Novosphingobium sp. G106: one gene and its partner. The protein of the gene in region 1 interacts with the protein of each later gene in a pairwise test. Links are inferred from orthologs where the notes say so. Each region holds a gene or a part of one and is shown on either strand. Other genes may lie near its edges. The genes, in order: dnaN and rpe.

Region 1 (3,219 bases):
TGACCGCCCTCGTTACCGGTGCCTCGGGCGGGATCGGCTCCTCGATCGCGCGCGCGTTGGCCAGGCAGGGTGCGCGGCTGGCGGTGTCGGGCTCCAATGCCCAGAAGTTGCGCCTGTTTCGCGACGAGCTCGACGAGCACACGCCGCAGCATCTGCAGGAAGTCGATCACGTCGCCATCACCTGCGACCTGTCCAATCCCGAAGACGTCGAGAAGCTCGTGCCCGCGGCGGTGGATTCGCTGGGCAAGCTCGACATTCTGGTCAACAACGCCGGCATCACGCGCGACAATCTGGCGATGCGGATGAAGGACGAGGAATGGGACGCGGTGATCCGCGTCAACCTCGAAGCCGCCTTCCGCCTGATGCGCGCAGCGACGCGGCCGATGATGAAGGCCAAGTTCGGCCGCATCATCACGATCACATCGGTCGTCGGCGCGACGGGCAATCCCGGGCAGATGAACTACGCGGCGGCCAAGGGCGGGCTTACGGCCATGTCGAAGAGCCTCGCGCAGGAAATCGCCAGCCGCGGGATCACCGTGAACTGCGTCGCGCCCGGCTTCATCCGAACGGCGATGACCGAAATCCTGCCCGACGCGCAGAAGGATGCGCTCAACGGCCGCATCCCGATGGGCCGGATGGGCGAGGGCGAGGACATCGGCGCCGCGGTCGCCTATCTCGCCAGCCGTGAGGCGGGCTATGTGACAGGCCAGACCTTGCACGTGAACGGCGGCATGGCGATGTTCGGCTGAGCCGCACGAGCGCGCGGGCTGAATCGAACAATTATCCCCAGAATCGCTCCTTCTGCCGCGCTTCGTGCTTGCCGCTCGCTGCCCCGGCGTTAAGGAATGTGGTCCGAATTCAGCGCCGGCGGACGACTCCCGTCGCCGGCCGATGGGGGACATGAGACCGTCATGAAGGCCACTATCGAACGCGCGACGCTGCTGCGCTGTCTGTCCCACGTGCAGTCCGTCGTCGAACGGCGCAATACGATCCCGATCCTGTCGAACGTGCTGATCGACGCGCAGCCGGGCGGCACGCTCCGCTTGATGGCGACCGACCTTGATCTGCAGGTGGTCGAAACGATGGGCGCGGTCTCGGTCGAGGCGCCTGGTGCGATCACCGTTTCGGCGCACCTGCTGTTCGACATCGCCCGCAAGCTGCCCGACGGTGCGCAGGTCTCGATCGAGACTGCCGACAACCGCATGGTGGTCAAGGCCGGCCGCAGCCGCTTCACCCTGCCGACGCTGCCGCGCGACGACTTCCCGGTGATTGTCGAGGGCGAGCTGCCGACGAGTTTCGAGCTTCCCGCGCGCACCCTGGCGGAACTGGTGGACCGCACCCGCTTTGCGATTTCGACCGAAGAGACGCGCTACTACCTCAACGGCATCTTCCTCCACGTCACCGAAGAGGAACTGAAGGCCGCGGCTACCGACGGCCACCGGCTCGCCCGCTTCACCCTGGCCAAGCCACCCGGTGCTGACGGCATGCCCGACGTGATCGTGCCGCGTAAGTGTGTAGCCGAACTGCGCAAGCTGCTCGAGGAAGCGCTCGATACCAATGTCCTGATCGATCTCTCGGCCTCGAAGGTGCGCTTCACCTTGGGCGGCGAGAACGGCGTCGTGCTGACCAGCAAGCTGATCGACGGCACTTTCCCCGACTACAGCCGCGTCATCCCGACGGGTAACGACAAGCTGCTCAGGCTCGACCCCAAGAGCTTCTACGAAGGCGTCGACCGCGTCGCGACGATTGCCACCGAGAAGACCCGCGCGGTCAAGATGGCGCTCGACAACGACCGCGTGACCCTGTCGGTCACTTCGCCCGACAACGGCACCGCCGCCGAAGAGATCGCCGCCGACTATTCGGCCGAAGGTTTCGAGATCGGCTTCAACGCCGGCTACCTCAAGGACATCCTCGGCCAGATCGAAGGCGACACGGTGGAACTCCACCTCGCGGATGCCGGCGCGCCGACCTTGATCCGCCAGAACGAGAAGAGCGCCGCGCTCTACGTCCTGATGCCGATGCGAGTCTGACGCTCCGCATCGATTCGTTGCGAATTTTCGGCCCGTCGTTCGCAGGAACGGCGGGCCGAGCCTTTGTATCGGCCAGCCGAGATCGCTTTCCTGAACATGGGACAACGGCTCGTTCATCTTGGCGAAAGATGGGACGGGGCGAGCCTCCCGGCACGACCAGTGGCCGCCACACCCCTGAAATTCCTCCGCTTTCCGGCCTAGGTTGAACGAGTTGATACAAACCGGAGAGAACACATGCGGAAATTCATGATCGCGTCGATTGCCCTCGTTGGCCTCGCTGCCGCCCCGGCCGCGTATGCGCAGGTCGGCGGAGCAGTCGGTGGCACCGTTGGCGGCGCGGTAAATTCCACGGTCGGGACCCCCGGCACCACGGCCCAGGGCACGCTCGACAGTACGGCGCAGGGTACGGCGGCTACGCCCGACACCTCGGCAACGACCGACACCACGGCAGACGCCGCGGCCAATGCGCACAAGGGCCGTCACGCCCGCGGCAAGGCCAAGGCTTCCGCCGATACCTCGGCTCAGGCGCCCGCCGGCAGCGCTGAAACCGGTGCCAACGCGACGGGAACGGCCGGCAACTGAGCTGGAACTAACAAAGAGCCTGGGTCGCAAAAGCCAGGAGGAGAAGGGGCGGGCTTCGGTCCGCCCCTTTTCTGTTGGGGTCAGCCCCTGGCCGCTGCGATCATTTCCTCGACCGCGATGAACTTCTCGCGTGGGGCTCCGTCGCGGGCGCGTTTGACTTCGGCTTCGTCGATCTTCTTCCAGTCGTCGAAAGCCATGACCGCTAGGTTGCGCTCGTTCGCCAGCTTGTCGAAACCGTCGCCGCCCGGCTTGCCGGCGCCGTCGCCGATGTCCCCGGCGATCTTCTCGATCACCGCGAAACCGTCCGGACGATTCGTACCGATTGTGCCCGTGGGGCCGCGGCGTGCCCAACCGACGCAGTAGAGGCCGGGCCGGATGCGGCCTTCCTCGTTGGCGAAACGGCCGTTCTTCTCGTCGAAGGGCACGTCGGGGATCGGTGAGGTCTGGTAGCCGATGCAGATGACCACGAGTTCGGCGGGCACCGTGTAGATCTCGCCGGTGCCGACGGCTCGGCCGTCCTCGAGCTTGGTGCGTTCCACTTCGACGCCGATGACCCGGTCGTCGCCGCCGAGGATCGCCTTGGGCGACGCGAAGAAGTCGAAATCGA
Region 2 (3,143 bases), 3.5 Mb from region 1 along the record:
GTCGCGCAGCGCGTCGACGACTGGTCGAAGCCGAACGGCTTCTCGGTCATGGCCGGTGCTGCGCGGATCGACGGCAACTACCTGCTGATGATGGCCGACCACATATTTTCCGCGGCGGTGCTGCAGCAGCTCGCCGGGGCCGGTGGCTCGGACCGCGGCGTCACGCTGGGAATCGACCGGCGCATCACCAGCCCGCTGATCGACCCCGACGATGCCACTTGGGTCCGGACCGACGCGCGCGGTTTCATCCAAGCCATCGGCAAGACGATACCCGAATACGACGCGGTCGATTGCGGTGCATTCCTCGCCACGCCCGAACTCGCCGAGGCGATCGCCGAGGCCGTGACGGCGGGCAAGTCCGGAAGCCTGTCCGACGGCATGCAGCGCCTCGCCGACAAGGGCCGGGCGGCGACGCTGGACGTCGGCGAGGCCTGGTGGCTCGACGTCGACGATCCGCGTGCGCATGCCTTGGCCGAGGCGGAGGCCCCGGTGCAGCTCAAGGAAATCTACGGCTGAATCGGATCAGGGGTACTTCATCTGCACGCGCGTAGTCAGGCCGGTGCGCGGGATGTTTAGGCGGACCGAGCGGAACGACGGCAGGCCGGCCAGCGTCGGCGGATTGTTCGAGAAGCCATAGCCTTCGGCGGGGAAGCCGATGGAAGTGCGGTCGAACTTCTTGTCGCCGTTCTCGTCGTGATAGAGCGCCAGCGCATAGACGCCCGGCTTCGGCACGAAGAGGCAGGCATGGGTCGTGCCCTGCACCGCGTTCACCCGGCCGACGTAGAGCGAGCCGTGACGGACCAGGAACTTGCTGGGATTGTCGGCATAGAGGGTGACCGCGAGCAGGCCGTTGCTGTTGCGCAAGCCTTCCGCATTGACGGTGATCCAGGTTGCGCTGGGCGTGCCGGTGCAGCCCGCCGGCGGCGTTGCCGTTTGGGCCTGCGCAGCGTGTCCGAAGAATGCCGTCAGCGTGGCGGCGCAAGCGATCGCCGCCGCGCTCAGACGTCTCGGGAGGGTCATGGGCGTACTGGTCCTGACAATGAAAATGAGGGGAAAAGGATTGGCTATCTCAGCAGCTTGGCATTGCCGTTTCGAGACGGCGGGGCGGCGGCCCCCGGGGGCGAGAGGGCTTAATATTCGATTTTGCCGCTGAATACAGACTGAATTTGCAAGCCTTTGCGGCGACGGTTGGCCGCATGCGCAATGGCGTTAGTCGTGCGGCTTACCTTCGCGTGTGGAAAACACCTGGTTTCGTCCTTGTCCCCCCCCCGTGGCGGTGTCTAATCGCCTTTCATGGCCGCCCCTCTCATCTCGCCCTCGATCCTCTCCGCCGATTTCTCCCGGCTGGGCGAAGAAGTGCGCGCGGTCGATGCGGCGGGGGCCGACTGGATCCACGTCGACGTGATGGACGGCCATTTCGTGCCCAACATCACGATCGGGCCGATGGTGGTCAAAGCCCTGCGGCCGCACACCAAGAAGCCCTTCGACGTGCACCTGATGATTTCGCCGGTCGACCTCTACCTGGAGGCCTTTGCCGAGGCAGGTGCCGACATCATCACCTTCCATCCCGAGGCGGGTCCGCATGCCCACCGCACGGTTCAGGCGATCAAGGGCCTCGGCAAGCAGGCCGGCGTTTCGCTGAACCCGGGAACCCCGGCCAAGATGCTGGATTACCTGATCGACGAGATCGACCTCGTCCTGGTGATGAGCGTCAATCCGGGTTTCGGCGGGCAGAGCTTCATTTCCAGCCAGCTGCGCAAGATCGAGGCGCTCCGCAAGATGATCGACAAGACGGGACGGGATATCAGGCTCGAAGTGGACGGCGGCGTCGATGTCGGCACTGCGCAGTCCTGCGTCGATGCCGGCGCGGACGTGCTGGTCGCTGGCACGGCGACGTTCCGCGGTGGCCCCGATCGCTATGCGGCGAATATCGCCGCGCTCAAGGGGCTTGCCTGAGCCATGGGCGAGACGGCAACTTCCGCTCTCGCCGCCACGCGTACCGCTATTGATATCGATGCCGGTGACGCCCTGGCAATTCCGCTGACCGACGCGGCCGAGGAGATGGTGGTGAGTGAAGCCGAGGTCACCGCCAGCGAGGCTGATCGGGACCGCGGCGAACCGGTCGAGCCCGGCATCATCGAGCCGGGACGGGCGCTGGCGCTCGCTGATTTCTCGCCGCCCTCGGTCGGTGCCGGCGAATGGCTGGTACGATTCGCCTACAAGATCGGCGTGCCCGGCTCGATGCTCAGCTCGCCGATGGGCAAGTCGGCCAAGCCGCGGCTGCTGGCGACTGTGTCGAACCCGCTGCCGGGCAGCCGCGCCGCGGGCACCGCGCTGCGTGCCGGGCATTTCCTCGTTCACGGTGCCAAGACGCCGATAGCGCAGATCGACTTCGCCGGCGCCGGCCGGATGACCCCGCCGCTCGAGCGCGTGGTCCATTCCTTCGCCTGGCTCGCCGATCTCGAAGCCTGCGCCGTGCGCGAGCAGGGCGTGCCCGTCGCCGAACGGATCTTCGCCGCCTGGCTCGACGCCAATCCCAAGCCGCCAGGCAAGCCCGGCAAGGGGCCAGCCTGGAGTGTGGCCAACGCCGGCACGCGCCAGCTCAACTGGCTGGTCCACGCGCCGCTGATCCTTTCGGGTCACGACAAGCGACTGCGCCCGCGTGTACTTGCGGCGGTCATGGACGGCGCGCGCTGGCTCGACCGCAACGTCGGCCGTGCCGAGGACCTGCTGGGCGCGGTCGCCGGCTGGTGTGGCATCGTCGCCTCGGGCCTGCTGCTGCCCGACGGCCGCCCGCGCCGCCTCTTTGGCGAGGCCGGGCTGATCCGCGCGCTGGGCGACCTGATCGGCGACGATGGCGGCGTGCTGTCGCGCAGCCCGCTCGGCCAGATGGAAGCGATCACGCTGCTCGTCAGCCTGCGCGCCTGCTACCGCGCCACGCGGCGCGAGGCGCCCGAAGCGCTCGACAACCTGATCGCGGTGCTGGTGCCGCCGCTGCTCGCGCTGACCCACGGCGACGGCTCGCTGGGCTCGTGGCAGGGCTCCTGGGCGATCGACGCCGACGAGATCGCCCGGCTGGTCGATGCCAGCAGCGTGCGCACGCGGCCCCTGCGCGACGTGCGCCAGTGGGGCTTCCAGCGCGT

Evidence for each region.
Region 2: the proteins of dnaN (region 1) and rpe interact in binary tests that used the Escherichia coli proteins (3 or more experiments, as listed by UniProt). The link is inferred for Novosphingobium sp. G106 from one-to-one orthologs.

The regions. Positions count from the first base shown.
Region 1 is NZ_JAHOOZ010000001.1:518,176-521,394, forward strand. The notes cover bases 67-2,970. They hold dnaN (DNA polymerase III subunit beta), read left to right. Parts: upstream 67-911; coding sequence 912-2,030; downstream 2,031-2,970. Other genes in these bases: fabG (3-oxoacyl-[acyl-carrier-protein] reductase), read left to right, coding at 67-749; KRR38_RS02430 (hypothetical protein), read left to right, coding at 2,265-2,612; KRR38_RS02435 (FAD-dependent oxidoreductase), read right to left, coding at 2,693-2,970. Also shown: more of fabG, read left to right, coding at 1-66; more of KRR38_RS02435, read right to left, coding at 2,971-3,219. UniProt on the Escherichia coli protein: Confers DNA tethering and processivity to DNA polymerases and other proteins. Acts as a clamp, forming a ring around DNA (a reaction catalyzed by the clamp-loading complex) which diffuses in an ATP-independent manner freely and bidirectionally along dsDNA.
Region 2 is NZ_JAHOOZ010000001.1:4,052,018-4,055,160, reverse strand. Bases 297-3,124 are described here. They hold rpe (ribulose-phosphate 3-epimerase), read left to right. Parts: upstream 297-1,293; coding sequence 1,294-1,956; downstream 1,957-3,124. Other genes in these bases: KRR38_RS19290 (heparinase II/III family protein), read left to right, coding at 2,062-3,124; KRR38_RS19300 (DUF2141 domain-containing protein), read right to left, coding at 523-1,020; KRR38_RS19305 (NTP transferase domain-containing protein), read left to right, coding at 297-516. In the rest of the region: more of KRR38_RS19305, read left to right, coding at 1-296; more of KRR38_RS19290, read left to right, coding at 3,125-3,143. UniProt on the Escherichia coli protein: Catalyzes the reversible epimerization of D-ribulose 5-phosphate to D-xylulose 5-phosphate.